DNA from 2 places in the Rheinheimera metallidurans genome. Region 1 is predicted to be linked to the other one. Evidence: riboswitches for the same ligand, from Rfam matches in the RefSeq annotation. Region 1 holds a riboswitch; the other holds the start of a gene.
What was found. Region 1 has a riboswitch for thiamine pyrophosphate ahead of MN199_RS09800 (TonB-dependent receptor). Riboswitches for the same ligand answer to the same signal wherever they lie in the genome.

Region 1 (8,347 bases):
GCCCGAGACTTGCCGCTACGAAAGTAAGCGGGGTAGGCGCGTAGCTGATCTTCGCCGCCAATATACAAGGGCTCATCACGAAATGGGTTTTGTCCCTTATCAAGCGTTAGCTTGCCAACAATAGTGTTGTAGTCGTTAAGTTGCTTAACCAGTTGCCAGTGAGAGTTAAATAGAAACTGCGTTTGTTCAAACTGACGCTGAGTATATCTAGCGTCGGATAATAACCATAAATCTGTTGCTAGCTGCCAGTTTTTAGTTGCGCTAATCGACCAAAATAACGCATTAACGTCTGCTCCCAGCTTTTCATTATACTGGCCAATTTTTGCATTAAATTGCCAGCCTAAGTTGAAGTCTTCGGTGCGGTTAAAAGAGTTGATGTTGTACAGTTTTTTATATTTGGCTTGAATATATTCGTACTCTGCCCAGTAGCCAGTTAGGTTTCTATCTTCGGCGAAGCCAAATAGAGTACGGTCATTTTCGTAAAATTTGTGGCTATTTGCCTCAAAAGCAAGCTTTAAGCGGTGCACATGCTTACTATTAAGATTAAGTTTGTAACCAAGTTCAGCCTTAAATTTGTTGTGTTGGCGCTCATAGCTGTTGTATTCCTCGCCGGCATCATATTCGTTAACGTCTTCAGATATACGTTCAATATCAAAGCCTAAAGCCCAAGGTGAGGATAGCCGGTAAAATGGGCGATTAATTCCCAGTCGATAGTTATTACCATCACTATTTTTACTGTAGGCTACGGCGCTATTCCAAAAACTACCAAACATATTAGGTGATAAAAATACAAAACCTGCTCCGCTGCGTTCACTGTCATGCTTATATTCTAAGTTTAGGCGGTTGCCCGTACCTAGTAAGTTATCTTCATCAATGCCTATGGCACTTTTACTGCGCCCACCTTCACTAGAAAAATCGAGCGTTGGTAGTAACGACCAATTATCCCAAGTCGACACATTAACAATCACGCTGTTGCTCTCGGTACAATAATGGGTAATGCGTACTTCTGCTTCACGAATGTAACGTCGACTACGTAATAAGCGCTCGGTTTCAGCTAAGTCTTTTAACCGCAGAGTGTCTGAGGGCTGAAATAACAAATCATCTTCTAATACCGATTCTTTAGTGATGGTATGGGTATAGTTAGCAAATTCATGTAGCCAAAAAGAATGTTTGTCAGTTAAGTCAAATACGTTGTTTGCTGTGTAAGTAATACTTTTTATCGTAACGTTTTGCTCATCAACCAGAAAGTTATTGTCAGCAACAGCTTGGCATTCAGCTTGGGCTTGGCCGGCTAAAAGTAGCATGACTGCTGTAGCGACAAGGTTTTTCATTGGTTACTCCATAAGCCGTTATCAGTCGACTGTAGTTATGTTGCCTTAAGGTAACATTAACGTTTAACTTCAGGGAGATATTAATTTTTTTGTTGGTGAAGGTATACCGTACGCTGCGGAAAGGGTATATCAATACCTGCATTATCAAACGCAATTTTTATTTCTTCCTGCAAGCTATTACGTAAATCACGAAAGTTTTCTCGTTTAGCCCATACTGAAAATTGAATATTAAGCGCCGAGTCGCCAAAGCCAACAAACAAAAATATAGGTTTGGGTTCATCAAGGCATAACGGATTTTTATCAGCCACTTCAGTTAAAATACGCCGTACTAACGAAATTTGCTCCTTATATGCAACGCCCATTTGTAAATCAAAACGACGTATTGGAAAGCGTGTCAGGTTGGTGACCTCACTTTTTATTAGCGTTTCATTGGGTATGCGCACAAATAAGTTATCAAAAGTACGCAACTTAACTGACAGTAAATCTATCGACAACACTTCGCCGGTGGTGTTACCTATTTTTATCGTGTCGCCTAGGCGAAAGGATTGTTCGCCAATAAGAAATAAACCACTAATTAGATTAGACGCTGAAGTTTGTGAGGCAAAACCAATAGCAACCGATAATACGCCAGCAGCGCCTAATAAAACGCTAAGTGAAAACCCCAGTTGTTGTAATGCTGAGGCAAAAAATAATGCTAGAACTAGCCAATAAACCAGCCGTTTAAATAGCACTATATGGTGCTGCGAAAAGTTTTTGCTAAAAAACCGACTGACTGCGCGCGACGCGATACCGGCAACAAGAAAACCAGCAAGTAGTAATACACCGGCTTTAATCATGCTGCCAATTTGTTCGGATTGTAACCACTGTATTAGTTGTTCAGTCATGTTCACCTCGTCTAGTGGTTAATATATCGGCAAAAGCACGAAATAAGTTGTGCTTCTCTGATTTTAGCATTGGCTCTGATAGCAAGGTTGCACCAGCTGCATCGCTAGCTGATAGCTTGCCGGTGCGAAAATGCGTTAGTGGCTCTAATTCTTCATGTTTAAGTGTTATTGGGTTGGTCCACAGGTTGCCATCTGGCAGCGCAAATAAAGACAAATAGGGTACGGGCACACTAATTTTGTCGATACTGAGCATTTTGCTGGAATTATTATGAATAGTTACCGGAGTAATGGCGCGATATGAGCGCTGAGGTAACTCCGCTTTGGTATGGCGAGCATTGGTTTTATCAGCATAGCAAAGCTCACCCACTTGGGTAGATGGGCCAAACCAAGTGTCGGACAAGCGTTGTACGATAATGTCTTGCAGTACAATGTCTGGCTGTTTTAACGTTAGCCTTACTGATACCGGCGAACTAATGTAAAATGTAGTTTGCTCATTGGGCGGTAAGCTAACGGGTTGAAATGTTTTTACTACGATAGGGCGATCTAGCAGTTGGGGCAATAACTGGTAAATTGCTGGGCTTTGTTTGAATAAATAGCGCTGGCAAGTTAGGTGCACTGGGATCATGTTTACCGCGTTGTTAAACAGCGGGTCTGCTTTTTCTTCTGTGTTATATTCATACGCCAACAACCATTGCTGGGCTTGGCGTTGTACATAAACATGCAGTGGCCCTAGCCGATAGTGCCAACAAGCGTTTATAGCCAGCTCTTGTGGTTGCCACCAAGCGTGATGATTAGTTGTTGTGCTTAACATTTATCTACCTATAACTAAGCTTTTCGCCATATTAGCAAGAACCTGAGCTAACGCCCAATGCGATATTCAGTTGTGATTCACTGCTATGCTATTATAAAATAGCGTGAATTTTTCTTATTTAGCAATACGTTAATTTATTAACGCGGAGGTGACACTGCTATGGAACTACCAGCATTAATCACCACGCTGCGCAGTGCGCTGGAATCAGACACCGTACCTCTGCTTAGAGAGCAGCTTATTGATGTGCATCCAGCTGATTTAGCGTCTGCTTTGGTTGAGTTTGAGACCAGCGATTTATGGACGCTATTAACGGTATTTCCCCGTGCTGAACAGGCCAAGGTGTTTGGCTACCTGCCACCAGAAGAGCAGGTTAATTTATCTATTCGTATCAGTAGGCGTAAATTAGCGCCGATTATTCGGCAAATGCCGCCGGATGAACGGGCGGCGCTGTTTCACCGGTTAAGTGACGAGCAACGTGAAACGTTACTGCCAGCCTTGGCGCAAGCTGAGCGTGAAGACTTATTGCGTTTAACCGCTCATGAGCAAGGTACGGCCGGTTCGATTATGACATCGGACTACGCTATTTTAGCGACGGACTTAACGGTTGCGCAATCGCTTGAATCGTTACGTCGTGAAGCACCGGACAAAGAAACCATCTATTTTGCTTATGTAGTAGATCATCATCGTAAGCTTATAGGTGTTGTGTCGTTGCGCGATCTTATTCTTGCGCCAGTATCGATGCCAATTATCGAATTGATGAACCAAGATCCTATTTGCGCCAGCGTCGATATGCCGCAAGAAGAGGTTGCGGCGCTTATTGCGAAGTACGACTTATTAGCACTGCCCATTATTAATAACCAAGAGCAAATGGTGGGTATTGTTACCTACGATGACGCGATGGACGTTGCCGAAGAAGAGGCTACAGAAGACTTTCACAAAAATGCGACCATCGGCAAGCTAGAAAGCAGTGTAAAAGATGCCAGCATTATGCTGTTGTATCGTAAGCGCGTGCTGTGGTTAGTAATATTGGTATTTGGTAATATTTTCTCTGGTGCGGGTATCGCTTATTTTGAAGGCACAATTTCTGCTCATTTAGCATTGTTATTTTTCTTGCCACTGCTAATTGGTAGTAGCGGTAATGCGGGGGCACAATCGGGCACGTTAATGGTACGGGCATTAGCTACCGGCGATATTAAAATGCGTGACTGGGGTGCACTGCTGGGCAAAGAATGTTTAGTTGCAGGCTTGCTGGGTTTTACTATGGCCGCAGCCGTTGTTGGCTTAGGCTGGTGGCGCGGTGGTTATGATATTGCGATAGTGGTGGCGATAACCATGATGTTTGTCGTGATGGTAGGTAGTTTAATTGGTTTATCACTGCCATTTTTACTAAGCCGGTTTAACCTTGACCCAGCAACAGCAAGTGGGCCACTTATTACCTCTATCGCCGACGTAGCTGGGGTAGTGCTGTACTTCTCTATTGCTACTTGGTATCTGGGGTTGTAATTATAGTACCAACATAGCGGCTAAAATAATCGCCGCTATGTTGGTACTTTATACGCAGTGACGCCGTTAGCAAGTTCTTTGGGTTCAACGTGGACAACTAACTCAATACCAAGCTGTAGCAACGCAATTTCAGCTTCGTCTGCTAACTTATGGGCTTTTTCTACCGTCCAGTGTGCTGGAACCTGCATATCGGTTTGGGCAAATTGTAGTGTGGCTGCAGCTCGAGTGCGCAGATGAATAAAACTAACTTCCGGGCCGCCGATCGCTGCTAGCGTCTGTTCAATTTTAGCAATGTCTTCATCAGGCAGAGCCTTATCCATTAGGCCATTTGCCGCACGAAACAAAATGCCATACCCTTCGTACACAATATGCAGCGCCACGGCAATAGCCACTAAAGGGTCAAGCCAGCTATAACCGCTTACTGCGGCTAGCGCTACACCAATAATCACACCTACCGTAGTCCATACGTCGGTCATTAAATGTTTACCGTCGCCCTCTAACGCGGGTGAATTATGCTGTTTGCCACCACGCAACAATAACAGCGCGATAGCCAAGTTAATTAAACTCGCCAATACCGTAAATGCGGTACCTATGCCCAGAGTAGAAATAGGTTGCGGGTTTATTAAGCGCTCAATGGCAGTAATACAAATAGCAAATGCAGCAAGCAGTATCATGCCGCCTTCAAAAGCTGCTGATAAGTATTCCGCTTTACTGTGACCATAAGGGTGGCTGTCATCAGCGGGGCGTCTTGCTAGTGTAACCATAAAGAGCGCAAAACCAGCGCCGGCGACATTAACCACTGATTCAATAGCATCAGATAAAAAGCCAACTGAACCGGTAATGTACCAAGCTAAGGTTTTTAGCGCCATGGTGACAAAGGCAGCTAATAAAGACAGTAATAATAGTTGGCGAGGGCGCAGGTTTAGCATAGAGATGAGTCGCAAATAGTCAGTATATTGTTGCAGTGTAGAGTAGCTATTTCGCAATGTCATGCGTTGAAGTAAAAGCGGTAAAAACACAAGGTAATAAAACGCTGCTGAGGCGTTAAGGCACCATCAGCAGCGCTTGGGTATTGCTATACGCTTTTTTTAAGTAACTTTCTGCCGCCAAGAAGCATTAAACCTGAGGCTAACAAAATCACAGAACCAGACTCTGGCACTGGATTAGGTGTAGGGTCAACAACAATGTTACCGTTACGCGCAGTAAAAACGTAACGACCATCGATATCGCTATTGTAACGATTATTAATTAATGAATTTATACCTGAGTTTAAGAAGGCACCGTTGACCGCAGAGCCCGCTAATTCATAAAACGTACCTGGATTATTTGTGCCGTTGGAAAAGCCAGCACGAGCAGATGAGCCACCTAAACCGTTTTCATCTGAATCACTGGCAGTTCCGGCTTCCCACATAATATTGTCGTAGTTAAAAATGATGTCAAAATCACCTGCAGCAATATCACTTCTGTCGACTAAAATTAACTGAAAGCTATTAAAGTTAGTATGCGTTGAATCGCTGAAATAGTAATCAACATCAAGCCAGTTTACGGCAAAAGCGTTAAAGCCGTTAAGCTGGCCTTGGCCGTAAGTGACTAGCTCACCAGCATTGCGAGTATCTACGTCTGCGAAAAAAGGCGCAATAATTTGCTGTCCAGTTGAGGTTAAGTCAAAAGGGGTGTAAGCAGAGATTGGGCTATCAAACGTCACGTTACCGTTGTTGTTTACATACAAATCACTGAATACTAAACCGAAAAAGTTTACGTTAAAACCAATAGACACTAGCCCAGTAGAGCCGTCATCGTTACCCGGTAATGTATTATCGTTAAAACCAGTAATAATGGCGCCAGCAAATGCTGGGGCGCTTAATGACAAGGCGAGAATTCCAGTTGAAAGTAATTTTTTTAACATTTTAATCTCCAACACTTAACCATTTTAATTGTTATTTTACTAAAGCATGAAGTATGCCAATAAATTACTCTATGTTTTTCAGTTGGATATTAATTGTTAACAACAAGATATGTAAAATTAGCTGTCAGTTTTTCCTACGATTGCAGTTAATCTAGAAAAGCTCTACACTTGCCGCGCAACCAAGGGGTGCAATTGCTGAGATGCCGAAAGGCGAACCCTATGAACCTGATCCGGATTATACCGGCGGAGGGATGGTGCTAACTCCTCATGCTGGTGTGATCTCTATGTTGTTTTGGAGACTCATACAAAAATGCGTTTTATACCTAGTTTAATCACGCTGACAATGGCTATTCCTGTAGTAGCTACTGCGGAGCAAATCAACCTTGATGCTGCGTCGCTAGAACGCATTGAAGTGCAAGGTGACTTTCGTCGTCATTCCGTTCAGCAACTTTCGGGTAGTATTGCCGTGCTTACTGACGATGACGTTAAACGAACTTCAGCACAGCACCTTGATGATTTACTACACCAGTTTGCCAATGTTAACTATACGTCCGGCGCGTCTCGCGGTCGTTATTTGCAAGTACGTGGCGTGGGTGAGCGTAGCGAATACTCCGATACTATTAACCCGTCAGTTGGGGTGTTAATTGATGGCATTGATTACTCAGGTATGGGCATTAGCGCAATACATGATATTGCGCAAATAGAGGTTTTTCGTGGCCCTGAAGCAACCCGTTTTGGTGCTAATGCGTTGGCCGGTATGCTAAATTTAACAACCAAAGGGCCATCCATAGCGCCTGAAGGTAAGTTTAGTGCTACGTTGGCGAACTATGATAGTTACCAATTAGCCGGCTTGTTTAGTAATGCCATCAACGACAGCCTAGGTTTTAGCCTAGCGTTAGAACAGCAAACCTCAGACGGCTTTATTGAAAATGGCTACTTAAACCGTAATGACACCAACAATATTGACGAATTTACGGCACGCTTTAAATTACGCTATCAGGTTAATCAGCATTTAATGCTGCAATTAGTTACGCATTTAGTTGATCAAGATAATGGCTTCGATGCGTTCTCGTTAGACAATAATCGCACTACGCTATCAGATGAACCTGGCCAAGATATAATTCGTAGTAAAGCCTTAGCGCTGCAAGCTGAATATACCGGTGCTGAATATTTTACCGCGTTTGGTCAAATTAGTTGGTTAGATGCAAATAGCGATTATGGTTTTGACGAAGACTGGGCTTATGCGGGTATTCATCCAGATGAATATATATCAACTGATCGCTATTTACGTGATCGTGAGCAGCTAAGCGTTGATTATCGTCTGGTATCTACACCCGAAGGTAAGCTTGGTAATAGCGATTGGGTGTTTGGTATTTACGCAGCTAATAAACAGTTTGATTTAACGCGTATTGTTTTTCACAAAAATCGTCAGTTTGATAACGAACTAATACGGCGGAATTTAGCTGCCTATGCTGAATTAACTACACCGTTAAACCCAGGCTGGAGTGTAATTACAGGTTTACGCGCTGAACGTTATGATGATGACTATGCCGATACCAGCGGTAATCAGATCCAGAACCACGATACTATGTGGGGCGCAAAACTCAGTTTAAACTATCAAGTTAATCAACAAGCCTTAATTTATTTATTAGCATCGCGCGGTTATAAGGTTGGTGGTGTTAACGGCGAAGCCTTGTCTAAAGCGAAAGATAACGATTTAGCTGCACTACAAACCAAAGCCAGTTTTGCCCCTGAAACGCTATACAACGCCGAGTTTGGTGTAAAAGGCAGTGCTTTAGATCAAAGCGTGGTTGCGCGTGTAGCTGCGTTTTATATGTGGCGTGATGATATGCAAGTTAAAGGCTGGCTAAACCCGAATAGCGGCCCAGAGTTTTCCGGTTTTATTGATAAC
Region 2 (8,347 bases), on a different contig from region 1:
CTTGTTGCGCTTTGCTTGCCAGTTGCGGTAAAAACGCAGCGGCTGCGGGCGATAGCAGCGCTTGTAAATCAACAAGAGTTAAACGTTGTTTGCTTATAACCGCTTGTATATCTGCGGCACTAAATACTCGGCTTTGCAGTTGTAAACTTTGCCAGTCTATTGTTTGCCATTTATGGTAAAAGCTCATAGTTGATCCAAAAAGGCAGTTAATGGGCTCGTTGCCATTGCATGTTGATATGGGGTGGCGATGCCCGCTTGGTAGGCGGCAGAACCAGCCATGCAGGCCAGTCGAAACGCGTTGGCCATAGCGACAGGGTCATTACTGCAGGCTATTGCTGTATTCACCAGAACGGCTGACGCGCCAAGTTCCAATGCATTTGCGGCATGAGATGGTGCGCCAATGCCGGCATCAATGATGACCGGTATAGCGGCTTGCTGAATAATAATTTCTAGCATGGCACGAGTTTGTAAACCTTGGTTTGAGCCAATAGCGGCACCTAGTGGCATAACTGCGGCGCAGCCTGCGTCTTCCAGATGTTTACATAACACAGGATCAGCACTGCAGTAGGGTAGAACAATAAAACCTTGTTTCACTAATTCTTTAGCGGCAATTAGGGTTTCAATCGGGTCTGGCATCAAATAGCGTGGATCTGGGTGTATTTCTAGTTTTAACCAGTTAGTGTCTAAGGCATCGCGAGCCAGCTGGGCGGCCAATATGGCTTCTTTTGCATTTTTTGCACCAGAGGTATTAGGTAATAGCTGTACCCCTAACTCGCGTAGTGGCGTGAGTAAATCATCGTGTTTAAGCGCGAGGTTAAGTCGTTTCATTGCTAAGGTAACGAGTTGGCAACCACTTGCTGCAACGGCTTGTTGCATTAATTGGCTACTAGAAAACTTACCGCTACCAAGTAACAAGCGGCTGTCGAAAGTTTTATCGGCAATACATAACATGGTTAACCTCCGGTAACTAGTTGAAATAGCTGTAGCGCATCATTTTGCTGCAGCTGGTGCGCCGGCCATAAGCGTTTAGCTAATACTGTATTATTAATCGCTATGGCTAAGCCTACTTCAGAGATATCTTGTGCATTGAGCAGCTGCTGTACTGTTATACTTTCAGCTACCGTTAGTTCGGTCGTGTTAAGCGTAATTTGCATTGTAATTCTCACTAGCATGCTGTTCGATAAGGCGTTTTAGCTGAATAAAGGCTTGTGCTGGCTGTGGTTGAGCGGTAATTGCTGACACAACAGCGACTCCATCAACACCGGTACTTAACACCGCCAACAACTTTCCCTCGTTAATGCCACCTATTGCTACTGTTGGTATGTGCTGACACAAACTGGCATAGCGCGCCAACTTCACTAACCCTTGGGGCTTAGACGGCATTTTTTTTGTATCGGTAGCGAAAATATGGCCAAGTGCAATGTATGAGGGCTGCAGTTCAATCGCCGTTAGCAGTTCTAAGTAACTGTGTGTCGATACACCTAAGCGTAAACCTGCAGTTCTTATTGCCTCAAGATCTGCAGTTTGCAAATCCTCTTGGCCAAGGTGCACACCATAAGCGTTATGCTTGATTGCAAGTTGCCAGTAATCGTTAATAAATAGCTGCAGGTTATGTTTTCGGCTTAGTGCAACCGCCGTTGTTATTTGCTGTTCTATTTCCATGTTACTGCCAGCTTTAATGCGTAGCTGTAGGGTATCGGCGCCATAAGGTGCTAAATCTTGTAGCCAATCGCTATTATCAACCACTGGATAAAGACCGATAGGGCGCTGCATTGCGGCAAAAGGTGCTGTTGAGGTTAAATTATCGCGTACATTTAAACGGGGAAAGCTCTCTACCTTAACCGGCCAAGAGTTAAGTTGTACGCAACCCGCACCTTTTCCCGTTGCATAAGCCGCGCTTAATGCATGTTGCACACTAGCATTACCTAGGATAACTGCATCTGTTAATGGATAGTCTTGCGCTAATGCTGCTGCAATACTACTGGCTAATACACAACCTGTACCATGAGTGTGAACCGTATTTAAGCGTGAATTATATAGACTGAGTATTGGTTGCGTGGTTAATTCTGACTTGTTGACATACAGCCTATCAATCACATCAAGGGTACTAGTATCATGACCACCTGTCACTAGCACCGCTGTGGTGCCCCAAGTAAACAGCTGGGTAACTTGCTGGGCTATACTTTGTTTGGGTAAATCGCTAAGCAAGGCTAATTCGGGTAAATTAGGTGTAATTAGGTCAATTAGAGGTAATAGCTGTTGCCGCCAAATAGTCAACAAACCTTGTTCGATAAAGCAGGCGCCCGTACTACTGCTAAATACAGGATCGGCTACCACTTTAAATTGGTAGGCCGATTTGTGTTGGGTTAACCAGAGTGACAACTGTGCTAAAAAATTACTGTTTGGGATTAAACCAATTTTAATTACCTGCGGTGGCATATCCTCTAGCAAGCAGTTTAACTGCGCTAGAAATAACGCAGGGCTGACACATTCATAAGCCGTAATGCCTACGCTATTTTGCGCCGTAATAGCAGCAATAACGCTACAGCCATGGCACTCTAATGCTTTAAAACTATGTAAATCGGCCTGAATGCCGGCGCCACCGCCGCTATCTGAGCTAGCGACAGTCCAGACTATCGGTTTAGTTAAAGGGTTAGTTTGCTGTGGCATCAGTTTGTGCCTCTTGCTGTTGAATTTGCTGGTTTAAGCGCATAGAGCAGAACTTTGGCCCACACATTGAACAAAATTGCTCATCGTCAGCGCCTTCATGGCCTAGCGTTTCATCGTGGTAGGCTTTAGCTGTGAACGGATCTAAAGATAAATTGTATTGATCTTTCCAGCGAAACTCGTAACGGGCTTTAGACAATGCGTTGTCACGTAGTTGTGCACCCGGATGCCCTTTGGCTAAGTCTGCGGCATGGGCCGCAATTTTATAAGCGATAAGGCCTTGTTTGACATCTTCTTTGTTCGGCAGTCCTAAATGCTCTTTCGGCGTGACGTAACATAACATGGCACAACCAAACCAGCCGATCATCGCCGCACCAATGCCTGAGGTAATATGATCATAACCCGGAGCAATATCGGTGGTTAATGGCCCAAGCGTATAAAACGGTGCTTCATGGCAGTGTTTTAGCTGCTCGGTCATATTCTCTTGAATAAGCTGCATAGGTACATGGCCAGGGCCTTCTATCATCACTTGCACATCATAGCGCCATGCAATTTTTGTTAGCTCGCCTAAAGTACGCAGTTCAGCAAACTGTGCCGCATCGTTGGCATCGGCAATACTGCCGGGGCGTAAACCGTCGCCTAATGAAAGTGAAATATCGTAGCGAGCACACAGCTGACAAATTTCTTCAAAGTGTTGATATAAAAAACTTTCTTGATTAAATAGTCGGCACCACTGCGCCATAATAGCGCCACCACGCGACACTATTCCGGTTACGCGTTTTGCTGCTAAGGGCACATGATCTTTTAACACGCCAGCATGAATAGTAAAGTAATCAACACCTTGCTCCGCTTGCTCAACCAGAGTGTCATAAAATACCTGCCAGCTTAATTTGCTAACATCACCCTTAACTTTTTCTAGGGCTTGATAAATAGGTACGGTGCCAATAGGTACTGGGCTGTTGCGTAGTATCCAATCACGAGTTTGATGAATGCGCCTACCGGTAGATAAGTCCATTACGGTGTCTGCACCCCAACGTGTTGCCCAAATAAGCTTTTCTACTTCTTCTTCAATACTTGAGCTAACCGACGAATTACCAATATTAGCGTTTACTTTTACTTTAAAGTTACGGCCAATAATCATCGGCTCTGCCTCAGGATGATTAATGTTTAGTGGAATAATAGCGCGACCAGCGGCAACCTCTTTGCGGACAAACTCGGCAGTAATTTGCTTTGGCGTACTGGCGCCAAAGTTTTCACCTTGGTGGGTACGCACGTTATCGCTTTGTGTGCCCATGTTTTCACGCAACGCAATGTAGTGCATTTCAGGAGTGATAATACCGGCGCGTGCGTAATGCAGTTGGGTTACGGTACTGCCGGCTTTGGCTTGTAAAGGTTGGTGTTCAAACTCGGTTATTTGCTCGTTTAGGGCAATATCAACAAAGCTGGGTACATTTGAAATGGCTACGTCTTGCCGTGCTTTAATCCATGGTAAACGTAGTTTAGGTAAGCCCTTTAGTACGTCCAGCTGTTGTGCCGGGTCGCCATAAGGCCCTGACGTGTCGTAAACCGAAAGTGCAGGGTTAATTAATTCGCTGCCGTCGGCTTGTTTGGTAGGGCTAAGGTGAATATCACGTACAGGTACTTGTACGTTACTAATAGAACAATGCAAATACCTTCGGCTAGAACCGGGAAAGGTTTCACCTTGTAACGCATTAATATAAGCCCGAGCGTGGGCGCGTAAATCACGACTATTGGTTGGTACAGTAGACATAGCAAGCTCCGGTTAGCAAATTGAGGTTGCTTGTCCGGAGTGGGCGGCGCAATAGAATAAACATAACTTATCAATACAGATAGATGTTACGTAATATAATGCGTTTCCCTTGTTTCCCTTCGCAGGTATTAGCCTGATCAGGTTCAACGGATCCCGTTTTCACGGTCTCAGCCTGCTATAAATAGCTAGGCACTCCGACAAGTAGTGCTGGATTATAGTGATAAGTAATGAAAAAGCAAAGATTGTGAAATAATTAAGAATACTAGACTCATCGGAGTTGCTGAAAATTTGCTAGTGCCATATCGTGCTATAGACAGGTTAACCTGTGGAATAATAACAATAAGGGAAAACTCATGAGAGATGTATTATTTTTCGATTCAATGTTAACACCAAAAATTATTACTTTTGTTTATTGGCTGATGCTAATTGGTGTTGTAATTAGTGGATTAGGGGCCATGTTTACCGCATATGGTAGTTTTTGGTCTGGTTTAGGTATTTTAGTGTTTGGTAGTATTGGTGTCAGAATTTGGTGTGAGTTACTTATCGTGTTATTTAAAATTCACGATAATTTAAGAAAATTAGCCGACAAAGAGTAAAAACAGACACCGGTGTAAGCCGGTGTTTTTTTAGTTATAAATTCTCAGCATATAAATATAATGCTTTTAATATTGCTGTTTTTTTCTCGTCGCTGGCATGTTCATGCGCGAGGTTCTCTAACAATAAACCGAATTCTTCAAAGGTTAAGTTAGGCTTATCTAAGCCGTGCATTAGCTTATCGGTACGATAGCGCTGCCACTTTTGTTGCTCGCTGTCGGTTAAGCTGGCCGGGTAGTTGCGAGCACGATACAAAAACAGTAGGTTATTTAAGCGATCATCAGCGAAAGTGGGTGCAGAGCTACCTAGGTGCTCTGGTGGCAACTCATGTAATTGCTGCATTTTTTGCTTATCGGCGTTGCTAATAAAGCCGCTGTACAGCTGATAATCTGGGTTAGACTCGGCAGGGTATTCGTCTAACTGCTGATACAGCTCTATCACTTTGTTTTGAATAACAGGGTGCTGACGCAGCCAGTCTAAATGGTCTAAACACTGCGCGCGATTAATACCTAATTCTGTTGCGCGTTGCTCGCTTAATGTTTTTGCGGGTGCCAGCACGGGGCATTTATTTAAATGAATAAGCTTTAGGCCTAAACGCTGTTCGCCTTGGGCTAAGTCAGCAGTTTTGGTATAAAGTTTTTGTTGCAAGGTGGCAACATCATCATTAAGTAACGGTGTTGGATCGGCCTGCAAATTATAACAAATTATGGCGTTTTTATTAGTTGGATGAAACGCTAACGGTGCTATCCAGCTAACACAACCAGAACTGGCCGGAAACTTAGACGAAACATGCACCAGTGGCACCATGCTAGCAACATCAATTAACTCAGCTGCGTTTTGCTTTTTACGTAAGTTAAATAGGTAGTGAAATAGCTTGGGTTGTTTATCTTTAATCAGTTTTGCTATGGCGATAGTAGCGTAAACGTCGGATAGCGCATCGTGCGCTTTTTCGTGCGCTAAGCCATTGGCGCGAGTGAGCTCTTCCAGTTTAAAACTAGGGCTGCCATCTTCACGCTGCGGCCACACAATACCCTCTGGCCGCAATGCATAACAGGCGCGAACCGTATCGATAAGATCCCAGCGGCTGTTACCTTGCTGCCATTCTCGGCCATAAGGCTCATAAAAGTTGCGAAATAAGCTGTGGCGCGTTACTTCATCATCAAAACGTAAATTGTTATAACCCACCACGCAGGTATTAGGTGTGCTAAAGCGGCTTAAAATACGTTGCATAAACTCGGTTTCAATTAAACCTTTTTTATTGCAAAGTTGCGGTGTTAGGCCGGTAATTAATGCCGCTTGTGGGTGAGGTAAATAGTCATTCGCTAATTGGCAGTACCATACGTCAGGCTCACTAATAATATTTAAATCTAAATCGGTACGGATACCTGCGAACTGTGCGGGGCGGTCACGCTTAGGATCAGCACCCCAAGTTTCGTAATCATGAAAATAAAAGCTGGCAAGTTCGGTCATAGTATTTTGATCATCGTCTAAAAATGTCAGAGATATAATATTAATAACAGTGTTGTAGCCAGTGTAGCAGCAACTGATTGTACTCTCACGGTTTTTGCCATAAGCCAGCAGTAAAATGTAAATTATTATATAGCTATGCCGTGGCCTGACACAGTTGCAGCAATACACTAAGTGGTGCTGACGTATGATTTTTATTATAGGCAAGGCCAAGTTCACGTTTTAACTTCGGCAAGTTTACGGGTCTTAATATAAGGTCTTGTCGTTGCAATAAAGAATCAAGGTTAGGCACTAAAGCGCAACCTACACCGGCTGAAACCAAGCCAAGTGCATACTCAATAGTTTGAATATCGGCGCGTAAATCGGGCTTTATACCGCGGCGAATTAGCTCAGGGTATATGGTGTTCCACGCATCGCAGGGTGTGCGCTTAATTAGTGGTAGTTGCTCAAAGTCGTCGAGTTGTATTTCTTGCTGTAAGCTTAGCGCCGAGCCTAAAGGAATGGCTAATAAATAGCTGTCGTGCCAAATCGGTTGAAATGCTTCACCGGCTTTTAATAACTGCGGCGTAATAATGCGCGCATCACAGCTATCTGTAGGTTCAACCAAATGTAGCTCTAACCCTGGTACCGCGTTACTGAATTCACGCAGTAGCTGGCTCATTCGCTCAACACCTAAAGCTCGTATTAACCCCAGCCGAAATTTAACCCGTGCAACCGGTTGTACAAAGGATGCTTTAAGTGATTGTAATTGCCCTAATAAGCGCCCCGCATGGCCATATAATTTTTCGCCATCTTCCGTTGGAGTTACTCCTTTAGATAGACGTACAAATAGGGTTACCTCTAATTCTTGTTCTAATTGACGCAGTGCCGCAGACAAAGAGGGTTGCGCGACACAGCAATGCCGCGCTGCTGCGCTGATGCTGCCTTGCTCATACACTGCAACAAAGTAACCGAGTTGGCGTATGTCCATAGTTAAAAACTATACCTGATACAGGATTATTATATTTTAACTGTACATTAAAGCAGGCTAATGTGGTAATAATAAAAATTACTTTACTGGTTTTATTAAGGAATTTGCTATGACACGTGCACATTTTGATTGGCAGGACCCATTTGCGTTTTCGAGCATGCTTACTGAAGAAGAACGAATGATCCGCGATAGCGCGCATCAATATTGTCAGGATAAACTGATGCCGCGCGTGTTGATGGCTAACCGTGAAGAGCATTTTCACCGTGAAATTATGAGTGAACTGGGTGAACTTGGCTTACTCGGTGCCACCTTGCCAGAAAAATATGGCTGCTCAAACGTAAACTACGTTTGTTATGGCTTAGTGGCGCGTGAAGTAGAGCGCGTTGACAGCGGTTATCGCAGCGCGATGAGCGTGCAATCATCACTGGTTATGCATCCAATTTATGAATACGGTAGTGAAGCACAGCGGATGAAATATTTGCCTAAGTTAGCTACCGGAGAGTGGGTAGGTTGTTTTGGCTTAACTGAACCTGATGCGGGTTCAGATCCTGCCGGTATGCGCACTACGGCAAAGAAAGTTGCCGGTGGTTATATATTAAATGGCAGCAAAATGTGGATCACAAATTCACCGATTGCTGACGTATTTGTGGTTTGGGCCAAGCTAGATGGCGATATTCGTGGTTTTATACTTGATAAGGGTATGAAAGGGCTGTCGGCACCAAAAATTGAAGGTAAGTTTTCACTACGTGCATCTATTACCGGTGAAATTGTGATGGATAACGTTGAAGTAACTGAAGAGGCGTTATTGCCAAATGTCAGCGGTTTAAAAGGCCCATTTGGTTGCTTAAACAAGGCTCGTTATGGCATTGCTTGGGGCG

Region 2: linked by a shared signal. The riboswitch ahead of thiC (phosphomethylpyrimidine synthase ThiC) and the one ahead of MN199_RS09800 (TonB-dependent receptor) in region 1 are both predicted to bind thiamine pyrophosphate.

What each region holds. Positions count from the first base shown of each region.
Region 1 is NZ_JALAHQ010000003.1:143,406-151,752, forward strand. It holds gene MN199_RS09770 (BamA/TamA family outer membrane protein) at 1-1,331, opposite strand, end outside; gene MN199_RS09775 (mechanosensitive ion channel family protein) at 1,412-2,215, opposite strand; gene MN199_RS09780 (DUF432 domain-containing protein) at 2,208-3,026, opposite strand; gene mgtE (magnesium transporter) at 3,186-4,529, shown strand; gene MN199_RS09790 (cation diffusion facilitator family transporter) at 4,565-5,458, opposite strand; gene MN199_RS09795 (nidogen-like domain-containing protein) at 5,605-6,435, opposite strand; TPP riboswitch at 6,608-6,704, shown strand; gene MN199_RS09800 (TonB-dependent receptor) at 6,746-8,347, shown strand, end outside.
Region 2 is NZ_JALAHQ010000007.1:47,021-55,367, reverse strand. It holds gene thiH (2-iminoacetate synthase ThiH) at 1-187, opposite strand, end outside; gene MN199_RS14330 (thiazole synthase) at 184-951, opposite strand; gene thiS (sulfur carrier protein ThiS) at 954-1,154, opposite strand; gene thiE (thiamine phosphate synthase) at 1,138-2,670, opposite strand; gene thiC (phosphomethylpyrimidine synthase ThiC) at 2,654-4,438, opposite strand; TPP riboswitch at 4,535-4,645, opposite strand; gene MN199_RS14310 (DUF4282 domain-containing protein) at 4,792-5,034, shown strand; gene sbcB (exodeoxyribonuclease I) at 5,069-6,502, opposite strand; gene MN199_RS14300 (LysR family transcriptional regulator) at 6,636-7,469, opposite strand; gene MN199_RS14295 (acyl-CoA dehydrogenase) at 7,579-8,347, shown strand, end outside.